DNA from 3 places in the Paenibacillus sp. JNUCC32 genome. Region 3 is predicted to be linked to each of the others. Evidence: predicted binding sites of a transcription regulator. Region 3 holds the regulator's gene; each other region holds the start of a gene.

Region 1 (5,913 bases), 170 kb from region 3:
AGAGCGTCCACGCCGTATAACGATACTCTGCGGTAGTCGCCGATGATGCGGCCGCGGCCGTATGCATCGGGAAGCCCCGTAATAATCCCGGCTTTGCGCGCTGCTCTCATCTCCGGAGTATAGGCATCGAATACGCCCTGGTTATGCGTTTTGCGGATGCCGTTGAAGATATCCACAACCGCCTGCGGCATTTCGAAGCCGTATGCGTTGCACGCATCAATCATCATCCGGATGCCCCCGAAAGGCTGAATCGAGCGTTTGAACGGCTCGTCGGTCTGCACGCCGACGATCTGTTCTTTATCCTTATCCAAGTAGCCGGGCCGGTGGGAGGTGATGGTCGAAGGCGTATGGACATCCACGTCCAAAACCCCGCCGTTATCCCGCTCCTTCTTGGTTAAATCCGATACGATATCCCACAGTGCCTTGGTGTTGTCCGTAGGTCCCGCCAAGAAATCATCAGAGCCATAATATGGAGTAATATTTTCTGCAATAAAATCGTTAACGTCAACGCGCTTGGTCCATTTACCTGATTTAAAACCTTTCCAGCCAACTTCTTTTTCAATCACCGACATATTGAATCCCTCCTAGATTATGCTGCAGCTTGCAGGGACTGGCGGGGCCACACATTGATCTATCTCAGATCTTAAATGTGATTATTTTCACGATCAATGGCATCTCTGCCCCGCCATGTGCCTTCAAGCTTCTATATCAAAGATCTGAGATTCAGCTTTCTGCTACACCTTTATTGTAGTCCTGTTGATCCGCAGCATCTGTGATAAAAATCACAAAGTTGTGGTTATCCGTGATTTTTATCACTCTGATTCCGGGCTCCCCTGGCTTCTACCACCATTTTTAATGGAATTTAGGATCAGCCTTCTGTCCCATTCCTGTTTAGAAACGTCCATAGAAGGCGTTGCGATATACTTCTGCAAGCTCTGTCACCAGCGGCAGCTTCGGATTGCTGGTCGTGCACTGATCTTCGAAAGCCCGGTCCGCCAAATGCTCGACGTTTCTCTCGAAGTCCTGTGGATCGATGCCCAACTGCTGGAACGATTCCTCGATGCCGAGCTTGCTGTTCAGCTCGCGGATGGCGGCGATCAGGCTGTTTACGCCCTCCTCCGTCGTTCTTGCAGGCAGTCCAAGAATCCGTGCGATCTCGGCATATCTTTCATCGGCCACGAAGTGGGTGTACTTCGGCCATGCCGCGAATTTCGTCGGCTTCTTGGCATTGTAGCGAATGACGTGCGGCATCAGTATGGCATTGGTCCGTCCGTGCGCCGTATGGTACTGTCCGCCCCATTTATGCGCCAGACTATGGTTGATGCCCAGGAACGCGTTCGCAAAGGCCATGCCTGCAAGCGTCGAAGCATTATGCATTTTCTCGCGGGCGAGTTTGTCGCCGGTCAGCGCCGATTGCTCAAGATACTGGAACACCAGCTGTATGGCTTTGATGGCAAGCCCATCCGTGTAATCGCTGGCCATCACCGATACGTAGGCTTCAATCGCATGCGTCAGGACGTCCATGCCGGTATCGGCCACCGCCGTTTTAGGCAAGGTGTACACGAATTCCGGATCGATGATCGCCACGTCCGGCGTCAGCTCATAGTCTGCCAGCGGGTATTTGGTATTTCCCTGCACTTTGTCCGTGATGACGGCAAACGAAGTTACTTCCGAGCCCGTTCCCGACGTTGTCGGAATGGCTACGAATTTCGCCTTTCGTCCCAGCTTCGGATATTTATAGACCCGTTTTCGGATATCCATGAATTTTTGCTTCAGGTTGTTGAAATCCGTATCCGGATATTCATAGAACAGCCACATCGCTTTTGCGGCATCCATAGGCGATCCGCCGCCGAGGGCGATGATGCAGTCCGGCTGAAACCGTTCCAGCATCTCCGTACCCCGTTCTACGGTCGTTGTCGATGGATCCGGCTCGACTTCCGAGAACACCTCGATGGCTACCGGCAGTCTGCGCTGACGCAGGTAATGCTCTACCCGCTCCACATATCCCAGCTTCACCATCATGGGGTCGGTTACGATCGCGACGCGGGTGATGTCAGGCATTTTGGCGAGATACTGCGTCGAGCCTTTTTCAAAGTAAATTTTGTCCGGCACTTTAAACCACTGCATATTCACGGTTCTGCGGTTCACCCTTTTCACGTTGATGAGATTGACGGCCGTCACGTTCGACGACGTGGAATTCCGGCCATACGAACCGCAGCCGAGCGTCAGCGATGGCAGGTTCGTGTTGTAGATATCCCCGATGCCGCCTTGCGAGGAAGGCTGGTTGACCAGGATGCGGCAGGTCTTCATACGATCCGAAAATTTCAGGATGACGTCCTCATTGTGCGAGTGGATGACCGACGAGTGGCCCATGCCGCCAAAAGCTACCATCTCTTCGGCGCGCGCGATGCCCTCTTCCGCATCTTTCACTTTATAGCAGGCCAGCACCGGGCTCAGCTTCTCGGCGGACAACGGATAAGCAGGACCGACTCCCTCCAGCTCGGCGACCAGGATCTTGGTGCTTTCCGGTACCTCAAAGCCGCAAGCCTCGGCAATCTTGGCTGCCGGCTGTCCGACGATGGTAGGATTGACGGCGCATTTATCCGCTACCATGGCATGCGCAGTCAGCTTCGCCAGCTCTTCCTTGTTCACGAAATAACAGCCGCTGGCGATCATTTTTTTCTTCACGGTATGATAGATCGGCTCCTCTATAATGACGGCTTGCTCGGATGCGCAGATCATGCCGTTATCAAACGTCTTGGATAGAATCAAGTCGTTCACCGCTTGATCGAGGTCCGCGCTTTTCTCGATGAAGCACGGCACGTTGCCGGGACCTACGCCGAGGGCAGGCTTGCCGCAGCTGTATGCTGCTTTGACCATCGCCGATCCGCCCGTAGCCAGAATGCAGGCAACGTCAGGATGGTTCATGAGTGTATTGGTTTTATCCATGGAAGGAGCCTCGATCCACTGGATGCAGTCGGCCGGAGCGCCTTGTTTCACGGCGGCGTCCCGCAGGATGAGCGCGGCTTCCCTGCTGCATGCCTGCGCGGATGGATGGAAGCCGAAGATGATCGGATTTCTTGTTTTGATGGAGATCAGCGCCTTGAATATGGTGGTCGAGGTCGGATTGGTTACCGGTGTGATCCCCATGATGATCCCGATCGGCTCCGCAATTTTTTGGAAGCTGTCATAGGCATTGTCTTCGATGATACCTACCGTTTTGTCGTACTTGATGCTGTTGTGGATATACTCCGTGGCAAACAGGTTTTTGATGATTTTGTCTTCATACACGCCGCGGCCCGTTTCTTCAACCGCCATTTTCGCCAGCTGCATGTGCTTCTCAAGTCCGGCCATGGCCATGGCCTGCACAATTCCGTCGACTTGTTCCTGATCGAGTTTCATAAACTTTTCTTTTGCCCGATTCGCCTTGTCGATCAGACCTTGAATGTACTCTGCTGCCGTTTGTCCCTTCACTTCAACCGTTGTTCCTTTGCTCACAGCCATATCTCTCATCCTCCCATGGTTCATGTTCTTTTTTGTCTACGCTTCGATCGTAACACAGACGCTCCTTAAATCATGTGAAATATTTCACAATATTAAAATTTATCTTTTCTGTGTGATTTATACCTGTCTTTTCCCTCTTTCAAGTGAAAGAGATCACAATGTTTGAAAATTCGCCATGATTTCCCTCTTGTTCCGCCCCACAAGTGAATGTTTTCACGTTATAATGTATTTAAAGATTAAACAGATCAAATTTTAGGATGTTAGGGGATACCACCATGAAAACTGTAGACCATGTAATGGAAATCGAAAACTTAGGGAACACCCAGTGCTTCTCGGAACAAAACCGCAACCGTCTGCTGGTCACCATGAAGGAAAGGGTACTCCCTGAAGGATCGCATTTGTTCTGGGAAGGCGACTTCGCCGACAAGCTGTACTTCGTTAAACAAGGAAGAATTAAATTAACCAAATCGACGGATGAAGGCAAAGAGCTTATTCTATATATGTACCATCCAGGAGACATGGTCGGGCAAGCCGATCCATTCTTCAGCAACAACCACAGTTTTTCGGCAGAGGTGCTTGAGGACAGCGTAGTCGGGGTCATCGAGCACAAGGACCTTGAGCTATTGATCTGCCAGCATTGCGACTTCGCGATTGATTTCATGAAGTGGATGGGTATACACCACCGCATCACGCAGACCAAATTCCGTGATCTCATGATGTACGGCAAGCCCGGCGCATTAACGTCGACGCTGATTCGTCTGGGCAATACCTACGGGCAGCATCAAGAGGATGGCACCATTCTCATCAACAAAAAGATCACCCACACCGATCTTTCGAACATGATCGGGGCCACCCGCGAAAGCGTGAACCGGATGCTAAGCGACCTTCGCAAAAAGGACGCCATCGAATATGCCGGCGGCATGATTGTTATCAAAGATCTGCCGATGCTGCAGGAAATATGCCACTGCGAGCTGTGTCCGAACGAAATCTGCCGGATTTGATCCGCCTAAAGCCCCTTCGGTGCATAATATATGGGCATCTGCTTACAATAAGCCTTGTCTTTCCAATCCAAATCAAAGGGAGTGCTCAGCATGCGTGAAGGTTTGATTCCTGCAGTTCTTGGAACCGTGGTTTCTGCTTCGGGTGCCGCTCTGCTTTGCAGCAGGTATAAATTCGCTGCAACCGGTATTCTAGGCTTCGGACTGGCTCATATGGTGCTTGGTGCGATCGACCTGGTGGAACATCGGTAAACGATTTGGAAGGCAAGATTCTCACGGCTGTCCTTTCAGTTCAATGACTGAGGAGGACAGCTTATTTATGCTGTTGCCCTCCTGCTCCCTTCAGCGATGACATCTCCAAAAAAAGCGGATTTCCCAAAAGAACATTACATCTGACGGGGAGCCCACTATTTCTGTTTGGGGACGTTCCGTGTGCGCATCGTTCCTCCCATTGCCTTTGTCCCAAATTTCTTGGAATGGTTGTATCGTATACAAAAAAAGAAACCGTTGCTTGGCGAATGGACGAATGACAGACCATTTAACCAAGAACGGTTTCTTTGTTTATTCACCAGGTTGGACTTTCTCTGGCAATGAACTAGAAGGATGGAATTCCTCCGTTTCACCGCCTATCACAGCTTACTTTTGCTTGTTCCCTTTTCCCGAAGAGATAAACCAGTAAGCCATGCCTACAAACAACCCGCCGCCAATGATATTCCCCAGCGTGACCGGCACCATGTTGTTGATCCAGCCGCCGATGGATACCGTCTCGGGATGTCCCGGCAATATCGTCGCCAGCGTCAGAAGCGACATGTTCGCTACGCTATGCTCATACCCTGTCGCAATGAAGGCAAACAGGCACCACCATATTAAAATCAGTTTCGTGGTTTCTCCTTTGGCCCGAATCCCCATCCACAGGGCCAGACATACAAGCCAGTTACATAATATGCCTCTAAAAAACAGCTCCATGAACGGATCGTTCATTTTCTTGGCCGCTGCCGTGAAGATGAGATGATCGGGCGGCAGCCCTTTGAACAGGCCGGAAGCGTAAACCAGATAGCTGAGCAGGATCGCTCCCGCCAAATTGCCGATAAACACAAGGCCCCAGTTTTTCAGCGTGTCCCCCATCGTCGTTCGTTTGGATAACGTGCTTATCGTAAAAAACATATGATTTCCGGTGAACAGCTCTGAACCGGCAAACACAACCAACGTGAGCGCAATCCCGAATGCGGCTCCCATGACGAGGGACTGGAAAGGCGAACCGGCGGCTGCCAGCGGCGCGCCCAGCTTAAAGATTAATACGATCCCAATGCCGACATAAGCGCCGGCCAGCATGGCCGATACCATGTAGCGCAGCAAGTTGTTGTTCATCTGCTCTTTTTTGGCGACCGCGGCATTGACGACGGCTTCCACA
Region 2 (5,913 bases), 170 kb from region 3:
TAGTACTGCATCAAGGCGCCGCAGATCTCGATCAGCTCCTCGTCCGTTTTCACTTTACAGTACGAATCGGCCAGGCGTGCCTTCGTTCCGCCGTTGCCTCCGACGAATATCTCCCATCCGCCGTTATTGCCGACGATCCCGATGTCCTTCGTGCACGATTCGGCACAATTTCGCGGACATCCGTTGACCGCCATTTTAAACTTCGCCGGAAAATCCAGCCGCTCGAATTTCTCCTCGAGGAATGCACCCATGCCCATCGAATCCTGCGTGCCGAAGCGGCAGAATTGGGAGCCTACGCAGGTCTTGACGGTCCGCAGCGATTTGGCATAAGCATAACCGGACGGCATATCCAGCTCTTCCCATACGCTTGGCAGATCTTCCTTCTTCACGCCGATCAGATCCAGTCGCTGTCCGCCGGTTACCTTAACGACCTTAACATTGTACTTAAGCGATACGTCCGCAATTTTCTTCAAATCCTCCGGCGTGGTAACGCCGCCGTACATTCTTGGCACTACCGTGTAAGTGCCGTCTTTCTGAATGTTGGCGTTCATCCGCTCGTTGACGAAGCGGGACTCCCTCTCCTCCTGATGGGTCACCGGATTCAGCATCGCCAGATAATAATGGATGGCGGGACGGCATTTCGAGCAGCCCTCAGGGTTGCTGAAGTTCAGAACATGCATGACTTCCTTCGTCGTAGTCAGCCCCTTGGCGCTGATTTCGGCGACGATTTCGTCCCGGTCGAGCGTGGTGCACGAACATATGCCTTGTTTGCCTGCCGTCTTAAAGCCATCGCCCAGTACGCTCTGAAGGATTTGCTCCACGACTGGCTTGCAGCCTCCGCAAGAACGGGTCGCTCCCGTGCAAGCTTTGATTTCGTCCACCGTCGTGAGGCCTTGAAGCGTCACGGCATCCACAATGGCCTTTTTGGTTACGCCGTTGCAGCCGCAGACGATTTCATCGTCGGGCATCTTATCCAGCGAGAAGGCCTTGCCGCTTCCTTTCCCTGCACATTCGGTGCCCATGATCGACTGATAGATCTCCTCGGTCATGGCCGTCTTTTTGCGTATCATGGATTGAAGGCTGGCCGAATCGCTGACATCCCCGAACAATATCGCGCCGACGATGATATTGTCGCGCAGCAGGATTTTCTTATAAGTCTTGCGCCAATCGTCCTTTGCCGCGATCACCGAGTGCTCAGCCTGCTCCATGAATTCTCCTGCGGAGAATACATCAACGCCGCTGATTTTCAGTTTCGTCGATACGATGCTGCCCTCGTAAGGCTGGCCGTCCACGCCGCAGAGATGCTTGGCAAGAACCTGTCCCTGCTCGAACAACGGCGCAACCAGGCCGTAGCATGCCCCCCGATGCTCGCAGCATTCGCCGACCGCATACACATCCGGCCAGGAGGTCTGAAGATAATCGTTGACTACGATTCCCCGGTTCACTTCGATACCGCTCGCTTGGGCGGCAGCAACGTTCGCTCTGATCCCCACGGCCATGACCACGAGTTCCGCTTCAAGCTCATCCCCATCTTTGAACCGCAGCCCCGTGACCCTCTCATCGCCCATGATTTCCGTGGTTTGTTTGCCTAATAAGAACCGGATGCCCTGCCGCTCCAGCTCCCTTTGCAGCATCCCCGATGCCATGGAATCCAGCTGGCTCTCCATCAAATCCTGCATGAGATGAACCACCGTCACCTCCATGCCCAGGCTGACCAATCCCTTAGCGGCTTCCAGACCCAGCAGCCCTCCGCCGATGACGGCCGCTTTCTTGTATGCCTTGGCGGCTTGAAGCATCTGCGTGCAGTCGGCGATGTTTCGAAATCCGATAACTCCCTCTTTATCACTGCCCGGTACAGGCAATATAAAAGGTTTCGAACCTGTAGCTATAATCACTTTGTCATAAGGAACCGTCAATCCGTTATCGGCCGTCACTACCTTGCGCTCCCCGTCGATGGCGGTGACGGTCACCCCCGTATGCAGGGTGATCTGATTGTCCTCGTACCATTTCCAGTCATTCAATACAATGTCGTCCAAGGTTTTGCTGCCTTCCAGCACATAGGACAGCATAATGCGATTGTAGTTCGGGTGAGGCTCCTGTCCAATGACGGTGATGTCAAATTTCCCACCCAATTTAATGATTTGCTCGACCGTGCTTATGCCTGCAATACCGTTGCCAATGACAACCAACTTATCTCTCTTTATATTGGACATCGTTTGATTCCTCCCCAACACGTGATCTTGTGCTCGTGTATTCCACTGCTTACAAGTAAATTATATCGTGTAAAGGCATATATTTTTGTGATTTATTTCACATTGATCTTTAAAATTTAAATAAAAATACCAAATAACCCTGTCCGATTGGAACAAGGTTATCCTAAAAAGCCGCATGCTATATGATTTCGGCTTCCATATAGGCTCGTTCGCCGCCGGGCACTTTTAAATAGGGACGAATTCCGGCAAATCCCCCCGCATCCAGGTTCACCCCGGTCATCCAATTCCCCTCCAAAAGGCCTCCTTCCGACTGCATGATGACGGCAGGCGCCTCGATATGCTCCTGGTACAGTACGATGCCGGCCTGAATGGTCTTATAGGCTTTTCCTTGCTGCACCAAAGGTAAGGCACTAATATACGTAGGCACAAAATAATGGGCGATCACGTCCAGCTCCTCCCCGTCGAAGAACGCTTCGCTGCCGAGGAAGGGATGCAGCATCACGATTTTCTCGTAGAGCGACCAGATGATCATATGCAGGAATCTTCCCATCCGTCCCTTATTTTGCTCGGAAGACGAATTCAATGTTTCGGTTTCATAACCAATGAACTTCCATCCGCCGGGAGCCTTGACCCACTTCTGGAACATGTCGACCCGAGCTGTGCCGTCTTGGCTAAGGGATGCTACAGCGTCTGGGCTTGTTCCACACACGGCCGACCATAGTGTTTCCGGTACATACTGGCTCAGCACCCGCTTGGTTTTCTCAAATATATGAAGCACTTGTAATGAAGCGTTTTCAAGCTCTGAGATGTCCTCTTGTCCATAATGGAACCGGGAGATATTCGTTCGCTTGATCATGGGCTCGCCTCCTTGATATGCCGCCTGGATTATTACATCATATAGAAGGTGCGTCAGCTTGGTGCATGTCCGGATATTTTTGCAGGACGAAACGAAAAATCAGCCATTCTGGTTAGAAAAAAAACCCTGAAATGAGGATATCTCATGCCAGGGTTTAATCGTCAACGGGAGTCTTAAGATGACTCATCTGTCGACCCATTGTTCTGCCCAGGATGAAATTTGCTCCATCACCGGACGCAGTGCTTTGCCTTTTTCAGTCAGTTCATATTCAATACGTACCGGAGTTTCCGGATAGACATGACGAATCAGTATGCCTTCGCATTCCAAATCCTTCATCCGCTCGGAGAGCATTTTATCGCTCATGGACGGAATCAAATTCGAAATATCCTTAAAGCGCTTAGGCCCGCTCATCAGCGTTTGAATAATCAAGCCATTCCACCGTTTGCCCAGAAAAGAAAAGGCCGATTCGAAACGGGGACACATCGTAACATTTGTAACTTCCATATCCCTTCACCTCTTTACGAAGTCACCTTGTTTATAGAAACTCATAAGCTTACCCAAAAATCTAGAAAACTTACGAATTGTAAGTATGTTTCATTTTAGCATATTTTCGAGAAGCTGAAAACCTCCTAGCCCCTTTTTCCCAGAAAATCAGCGCTTATCCCCCTAATATCCGAGCCAAAATATCCAAATCGTCCTCAATCAAAGTGGATAATTTCCTATTATACAGCACCGCCGCTGGATGGAACAGAGGGAATATCTTATAGGTCTCCGGTGAAAAAACATAGCCTGCTCCGGGATTTTCCGGATCTGCCGCTTGCTGAACCGGGCCCTCCATCAGCTTGCCGTGCAGCGACGTCACCGTTTCATGGCTTCCGATTAACCGGTGCAGCGCCGTATTTCCCATCGGTGCCAGGATGTCCGGGCGGACCCATCGGATCTCTTCATCAAGCAAAGGCGCATGCGCCAAAATTTCCGCCTTGGTCGGCGTGCGATTCGATCGGCTGATGACATTCTCGCCCGAAGGCCTCACGAGCACTTTATCCTTGTAGGGCCTGCTTCGCATGGCACTGGTAATATATACCTGGTCCCGCGTCAGTTTCAGACGTTCCAGGTACGCGTTCATCTCTTGTCCGGCCTGCCCTACGAAAGGTTTGCCTTCCAAAACTTCATGAGCCCCGGGCGCTTCCCCGATGAACATGATTTTCGCAAAGCGGACTCCCCTTCCGAGCAGGAAGCCCTCAACGGGTTGATGGACGAGCCTGGCCCGGCATATGGCGATGATTGCGGGATCTACAGGTGCGCTTTGTACTTCGTTCATGTGTACAGCCCCCCTCTCCTATATCATACAATACCCCATATTCACGTATATTCTATCCCCAGCCGGCAAAAACATTTCGAAAAAGCAGCCCCAACATACCAAAAAAACGAGCCGAACAAGGACTGTACCTTGAACGGCTCGTTCGTTGATGATTAAGATAATGCGCTGTTTATAGCTTAGACTAAAACGGGAAGCGCGCGAACCGGCTGACTGTTGCCGAACGTTTGCTTGCCTGCCGTGGAATGAGCCCAGTTAATCGCATTGGAGATCACTTTCAGCACTTCGGGGTTGTAGTAGGTTGGATAGGTCTCATGCCCTGGACGGAAGTAAAAAATGTTCCCATGCCCGCGTTTGAATGTGCATCCGCTGCGGAACACTTCCCCGCCCTCGAAATTGCTGACGAATACCAGCTCATCGGGGGCCGGAATGTCAAAGAACTCCCCGTACATTTCCTCGTGCTCGATGATGATCGGTCCCGTAATTCCCGCCGCAATCGGATGCGTCGGATTCACGCTCCAAATAATTTCCTGTTCTCCTGCTTCGCGCCACTTCAAATCGCAGCTCGTGCCCATCAAAGCTTTGAACGGTTTGGAAAAATGTCCGGAATGGAGAACGATCAGTCCCATACCATCCTGCACGCGTTTTACGACCTTGCTTACGATTTCGTCACTTACCTGGTCATGAGCCATATGCCCCCACCACAACAGCACATCGGTTGAATCCAGTACATCGTCCGTCAATCCATGCTCCGGCTGGTCGAGCGTTGCCGTTCTAATGATGAAATCCGGATTTTGCAGACCCTCCGCCAAAGCTGTGTGAATGCCCGTCGGATAAACGCTCCGAACCTCATCATGGATTTTCTCGTGCACGAATTCATTCCATATGGTTACGTTAAGCATGTTGCTGTTCCCCCTAATTGCTTATTCGTTATTCTCTACGCTGTTAGACCCACCACATTTCTCCGAGCGGCTCTTCGATCAGCACTTGCTGAAGGTTTTGCACCGCTTTGGAGAAGCCTTCTTCAACGGACATCAGTCCGTCTTCATGTTCAATGCTCACGACATAGTCATATCCAACCAGGCGAAGAGCACTCATCATATCCGCCCATTCCTTCACATCGTGTCCGTAACCTACGCTGCGGAACTGCCAAGCGCGATCCAGCATGTTCGCATACGACTGCATATCCGTGAGACCGTGTTTGTTCACGTTAATCGGATCAATGCTAGTATCCTTCGCATGGAAGTGGTGGATCGCTCCTTCGCGGCCCAAAATTTGAATCGCTTGAACAGGGTCAATCCCTTGCCACCACATGTGGCTCGGATCCAGGTTGGCACCGATCACTTCGCCTGCGGCTTCGCGCAAACGGAGCAGCGTGCCCGGCGTGTGAACGGAGAAGCCGCCGTGCAGTTCCAAACCAATTTTGACATTGCGGTCTGCCGCAAATTTACCCCACTCGGTCCAATAAGGAATGACCTTGTTATCCCACTGCCAAGTCAGGATCTCTTGATAGTCGTTAGGCCAAG
Region 3 (5,913 bases):
TTCAAAACCCGCAACTTCTGGTATGCTGTTAATTAGTCTGGAGGAAAGGGATTTTATCGAAATGAAATTTGCCGTATTGGATTTTGAAACCACGGGCAACCAGTCTGCAGATGAAATCATTCAGGTTGGACTGGCCATCATCGAAGAGGATCGAAGCATATCCCGCGTATACGGCACCTATGTCAATCCCGGGATTCCGATCCCTCCTTTTATTACCGGTTTGACCGGCATTTCCGACAGTGATGTAGCGGATGCTCCGTCATTGGAAGAAATGATGATGGAGCTTGTGCCCATGCTCGACGATGTCGTATTGGTTGGACATAACGTCGCTTTTGATTTTAACTTTTTGCAAAACGCGCTCGATCGCTGCGGCTATTTACCGTTCAGCGGCCGTATTCTAGATACGATGCACTTCTTAAAAATATGCTTTCCCTCGCTCCCGTCCTACCAGCTCGGGATGGTGTCCTCTCATTTCGGCCTGGAGCATGACCGTCCGCACCAGGCGGACAGCGATGCGCTTGCCACAGCCTATGCGCTGCTGAAATGTTTGGAGGAGATCGACGAGCTTCCGCTGCTCACCATTCAGCGTTTAAGCGACCTGTTTGCCGACGAGGACAGCGATTTGGCCTGGTTCTTTGACGGCATTCGTTCCGACAGGGAGCACCGAGCCGTACAAGTGGGAGACACCCATACGTACTACCGCCAGTTTGCCTTGGCGGTGGATGATTGGAACGATATAGCACCTGTCAGGGATGAGACGGAGCCCAACCCCTTGGCCGATGTAAGCTTCGAGCAATACATGAACGATGTTCGTGAACGCCTGAAGGAAACGCTGCCTCATTACGAGAGCAGGGATGCCCAGGACATGATGTTCCAGGAAGTGATGCAGGCGCTGGATGACAATAAACATCTATTGATCGAAGCGGGCACGGGAACCGGCAAATCCCTTGGATATTTGCTGCCGTCGATCTATCAAAGCGTGAAGCAGGAACAGAAGGTTATGGTGAGCACGCATACGATCAACCTTCAAGAACAGCTGCGTGACCGGGATATTCCCCTGCTCACCCAGGTTGTTCCTTTTCCTTTTAAGGCGGCCATTTTCAAGGGCAGGGGACATTATTTGTGTTTGAGAAAATTTGAACATAAAATAAATAGAAGAGATTTTCATTCCCCGAAGGAAGACGTAATCACGGCGGCCCAGATGCTGGTCTGGCTGACCCAGACGGAGAACGGGGATGATGAAGAGCTAAACCTTGGCGGACGCGGAGGGGATTTCTGGGAGACCATCTCCAGCGATTCGGATTCTTGCCTCGGACGCGCCTGTCCTTGGTTCCGCAAATGCTACTATCACAGGGCCAAGCATGAAGCAGGCATCGCGGATGTCGTCATTACGAACCATTCGAAGCTGTTCACCGACGTGAAGGCGAATCATCAGCTGCTGCCAAGCTATGAGCGCCTCGTCATCGACGAAGCGCATCATCTTGAGGATGTCGCCGGCAAGCACCTTGGCTTGCAGATGAAGTATTTTTCGGTGGTCCATACCTTGACCCGCATGTACAAAGACAGCCGAAGCGGGCAGCTCCCGGCTCTGCGCCAGCTGCTGCAAGCTTCGCCGCACGAGAAGGCAGTCGAATGGTCTTCCGTCATCGACCGTTTGTATCCGGACCTCATTACCGCAAAAGAGAACTGGGATCGGCTCAGCGATCAATTGTTCGGACTGCTTCCGGAACGCGGAGACGCTTCTCCGGGAGATGCCGGCCAATTCTCGCTCCGCCTGTCCCCGCTTAAGAAGCCGAAGGATTGGGATTCGATGGCCGAACTGGAGCATCAAATTCATCTGACGCTGGGCGATGTCGTGCGCAAGGGCGATAAACTGATCGCCGAAATGAAGGAAGATTTGGATGACTACAGCGCGGACAGCCTGTTAACCGACCTATCGGGCCTATTTAAGGACCTGGCCTCGCATCGCGAAGACCTGCGCTCCTTCATGGCCCTGAACGATGAGGGCACGGTATACTGGATGGAGGCGAACGGCAATTTCCGCAGCAAATCGCTGCAGTTGTATGCCGTGCCCGTCGACGTGAGCGCTCATCTGAAGGAATTGTTTTTTGACAAGAAACAAAGCGTGATTCTGACATCGGCGACCTTGTCGGTGGACAAATCGTTTCAGTTCATGATCGAAAACCTGGGTCTTCAGGAAGCGGCTGAAGCGGGGAACCTGAACACGGTTCAGCTCCCGTCCCCGTTTAATTACAGGGAACAAGCCCTTCTTGTCGTGCCGCGCGATTTTCCGAGCGTGAAGGGATCGGTTGGGGATGCACTCTTTGTGAATACGCTCGTGAAGTCTTTGGCCGATACGGCCGTCGCTACGCATGGCCGCATGCTCGTCCTGTTCACTTCGTACCGGATGCTGCGCCAGGTGCACGAGCCGCTGAAAGAAGCGCTGGCATCAAGCGACATCACGGTATTGGGACAAGGTATGGACGGAACCAGCCGTACCAAGTTAATCCGAAGATTTCAGGACAGCAGCGCTTCCGTGCTGCTGGGCACCAGCTCCTTCTGGGAAGGGGTAGACATCCCGGGCGAGGCGCTGACTTGTCTTGCCATCGTCCGGCTTCCGTTCCAGCCGCCGAATCACCCCTTGGTCGAGGCCAAGAGCGAACTGCTGCAGCAGCAGAAGAAGAATCCCTTCATGAAGCTTTCGGTTCCGCAAGCGGTCATTCGTTTCAAACAGGGGTTTGGGCGTCTGGTGCGAACAGCACAAGATAAAGGGATCGTGATCGTGTACGATACGCGGGTCATTGAATCCTATTACGGGAAGTATTTCTTATATTCCTTGCCGGGGCCGAAGATGGAGCATATGCCGACAGAGGGGATCGTTCCCCGAATTTCGGAATGGCTGCAGGAAGAGGCAAGCGCGGGAAACCAAGCGGAATAAAGTGAAACCAAGCACGATCAACAAAAAAAGATGTAGTTATTAACCTATTATTAGGGGGAGCATGCATGAAATCGGAAAAAATTTCGGAAGCCGTGGTCCGCAGATTACCTGTATACTTGCGCTATTTGAATGAGCTTCAGAAGAGGGAGGTTTCCACGGTTTCCTCCCAGGAGCTGGGACAGAAGCTGGACCTCAATCCTGCTCAAATTCGTAAGGACCTGGCGTATTTCGGTGATTTTGGACGGAAAGGGATCGGATATGATGTTTCTTATCTGATCGAGAAGATTCGCCAGATTCTGAAGCTGGACCAGAAGATCAATGTCGCATTGGTCGGGGCCGGTAATCTTGGACATGCATTATCGAATTACAATGCATTCCTGAAGGATAATATGAAGATTGTGGCGATTTTCGATTCGTATTCTCCCAAAGTTGGTATGAAAATTAACAATTTGGTCGTACAGCCGATGGAAGAGCTGGAGAAGACGGTTCATGAGCACGGCATTCGAATCGGGATTATTACCGTTCCGGATTTCGAAGCGCAGAACGTAGCGAATCAGCTTATCGCCTCAGGGATCGAGGCGATTCTGAACTTTGCGCCAACCATCCTGAAAGCCCCAGCCCATATCCGGATTCATACGGCTGATTTTACAACGGATTTGCAAAGTTTGGCCTATTATTTGGATAACGGCAAGGAGGATGCAGCACATGACAACAACGAAGTGGATGGTTAAGAACGGAACGTTTGCAGTACTGGAGGAAAGCCAATCCGTGCTTCGCGGATACCTGGTGGTTGAGAACGACCGGATCACGTACCTGGGCGAAGAGGAGCCCGTCGTGGAAGAGGGGACAGAGATTATCGACGGAACCCATCTGTTCTTCCTGCCCGGATTGGTGAACACGCATGGACATGCCGCCATGTCGCTTCTTCGCGGCTATGGGGACGATCTGGCGCTGCAGGTATGGCTTCAGGAAAAAATGTGGCCGATGGAAGCCAAATTCACGTCACACGACGTATATTGGGGCACATCGCTCTCCGTGCTGGAGATGATCAAGGGCGGAACCACGACGTTTGTGGATATGTATGACCATATGGATCAGGTCGCGAAGGTTGTCCAGGACTCGGGAATGCGCGGCGTCCTGACGCGCGGCGTAATCGGTTTATGCCCGCCCGAGGTACAGCAGCAGAAGCTGGATGAGGCGGTGGCATTCGCGAAGGATTGGCATGGCAAGGCTGACGGCAGAATTACGACGATGATCTCGCCGCACGCGCCTTATACCTGCCCGCCGGATTTCATCGAAAAATTCGTTCAAGCATCCCATGACTTGAACCTGCCTTTGCATACCCATATGTCCGAAACGGAAACTGAAGTGGCTCAGAATGTTAAGGACTACGGGCTTCGCCCCGTTGCCCATTTGGAGAAGCTGGGCATGTTCTCCCGTCCTACGCTCCTTGCCCATGCCGTTCATCTGACCGATGAGGAAATCGAAGTCTTGGCCAAGCATCAAGTAGCCGTATCGCATAATCCCGGAAGCAATTTGAAGCTTGCCAGCGGAGTCGCCCGCGTACCTGCGCTGCTGAAAGCCGGCGTAACGGTGTCGCTCGGTACCGACGGACCTGCTAGCAACAATAACCTGGATATGTTCGAAGAGATGCGGCTGGCTGCCCTGATCCATAAAGGAGTAAGCGGGGATCCGACGGCCATTCCGGCCTCCGAAGCGCTCCGAATGGGCACGGTATACGGAGCCAAGTCCGCTTTCCTTGAGGATATCGGTATGCTCGCGGTTGGGATGAAAGCCGATATGATCGCATTGAATACGGATCAGGCGCATTTCCTTCCACGGACCGACTATATTTCTCACGCGATCTACTCTGCCAGCGCGAAGGATGTAGAGCATGTATGGGTTGACGGCAAGCAGGTGGTGAAGAATGGCGCGAGCCTTACTCTCGACGAGGAACGCATCCGCCGGGAAGCGCAGCGTGCATTTGAGCGTCTTACAACCCTCTAGGGAATAATCAAGGGGAGCGAGGAAGACGGATTTGAAGAAAAAAACGAAGTGGATATTGCTGAGCGTGTCCGGCGTCCTGCTATTATTGCTTGGCCTACAGCTCTATTATTCCTATGTTATGAAAGATACGTGGAATGAAGAAAGAATGGCGATCCTTGCAGCGAAACAGCATGGCCAATTGGTCTCGTCCGACAAGACCTATAAATCGGTATGGGGCGAGGACAATAACTATTGGGTGGTCAGCGGGAAAGATAAAGACAATCAAGACCGCATGGTCTGGGTGAAGTTTACGGACGATAACGTTCCTGTTGAAGGGACAGATGCCGTTCAGTCGGTGTTATTGAATACGGGCATGTCAGAGGCCGTGATGCGGGACCAGATCCGTAACGAAATGCCGGGTGCGGTCATCAAGCGATTGCTGCCGGGAATGTATGAAGGCGAGTATGCCTGGCAGCTGCAATATGAAAACAACGGTCAGCGCGGCTACAGATTCTATCGTTTTCAAGACGGAAACGCCATCGGAAATGATATTATTCTTCCTAATCAATAAGAAAACAAATGAAAGGCGTCCCCTCATAGGGATGCCTCTTTGGCACATAAACATGTAAGCGCATACAGAAATAAATTGGTAAAACTGTTCTAAATATTTTCACAGACAAGCATGAAAAAGTATATAAGATGTGATATACTCGTACTTGTACGAATTGAGCAGATCAATTACATGCCTCACCATATATCGTTGTTATATGTATTATTGTGCTGCAATTGCTTTACAAAATTTCATATCGAAATTGAAGGAGGAACTTCATGAAACTGCGCATTGTACCTATCATGCTGACTGTCGTGATCTCAGCATCGGTCCTCTTTGGCGGTTGGTTTCTGTATCGGCAGATGGCTTTGCAGAATCCGCTCGCAACTGTTGTGTCACAATACGATGGCGTGAAAAGTTCTCATATAGATATTAAACA

What was found. The regulator Rex, encoded in region 3, represses fermentation and respiration genes when NADH is low (regulators of the CRP and FNR family bind a similar motif). The targets are predictions, from matches to a motif close to TTGTGAAATATTTCACAA.
Region 1: adhE (bifunctional acetaldehyde-CoA/alcohol dehydrogenase) is a predicted target of Rex. The motif match lies at 3,577-3,594, and genes of this name have one in related genera.
Region 2: nirB (nitrite reductase large subunit NirB) is a predicted target of Rex. The motif match lies at 2,299-2,316, and genes of this name have one in related genera.

Annotation. Positions count from the first base shown of each region.
Region 1 is NZ_CP062260.1:3,338,320-3,344,232, forward strand. Features, by position in the region: gene pflB (formate C-acetyltransferase) at 1-572, opposite strand, end outside; gene adhE (bifunctional acetaldehyde-CoA/alcohol dehydrogenase) at 892-3,504, opposite strand; gene JNUCC32_RS15050 (Crp/Fnr family transcriptional regulator) at 3,780-4,505, shown strand; gene JNUCC32_RS15055 (hypothetical protein) at 4,596-4,754, shown strand; gene JNUCC32_RS15060 (formate/nitrite transporter family protein) at 5,139-5,913, opposite strand, start outside.
Region 2 is NZ_CP062260.1:3,344,932-3,350,844, forward strand. Features, by position in the region: gene nirB (nitrite reductase large subunit NirB) at 1-2,213, opposite strand, end outside; gene JNUCC32_RS15075 (hypothetical protein) at 2,392-3,069, opposite strand; gene JNUCC32_RS15080 (winged helix-turn-helix transcriptional regulator) at 3,253-3,573, opposite strand; gene JNUCC32_RS15085 (uracil-DNA glycosylase) at 3,728-4,390, opposite strand; gene JNUCC32_RS15090 (ThuA domain-containing protein) at 4,567-5,289, opposite strand; gene JNUCC32_RS15095 (sugar phosphate isomerase/epimerase family protein) at 5,333-5,913, opposite strand, start outside.
Region 3 is NZ_CP062260.1:3,171,892-3,177,804, reverse strand. Features, by position in the region: gene dinG (ATP-dependent DNA helicase DinG) at 62-2,938, shown strand; gene JNUCC32_RS14155 (redox-sensing transcriptional repressor Rex) at 3,004-3,669, shown strand; gene JNUCC32_RS14150 (amidohydrolase) at 3,644-4,945, shown strand; gene JNUCC32_RS14145 (cell wall elongation regulator TseB-like domain-containing protein) at 4,977-5,495, shown strand; gene JNUCC32_RS14140 (hypothetical protein) at 5,753-5,913, shown strand, end outside.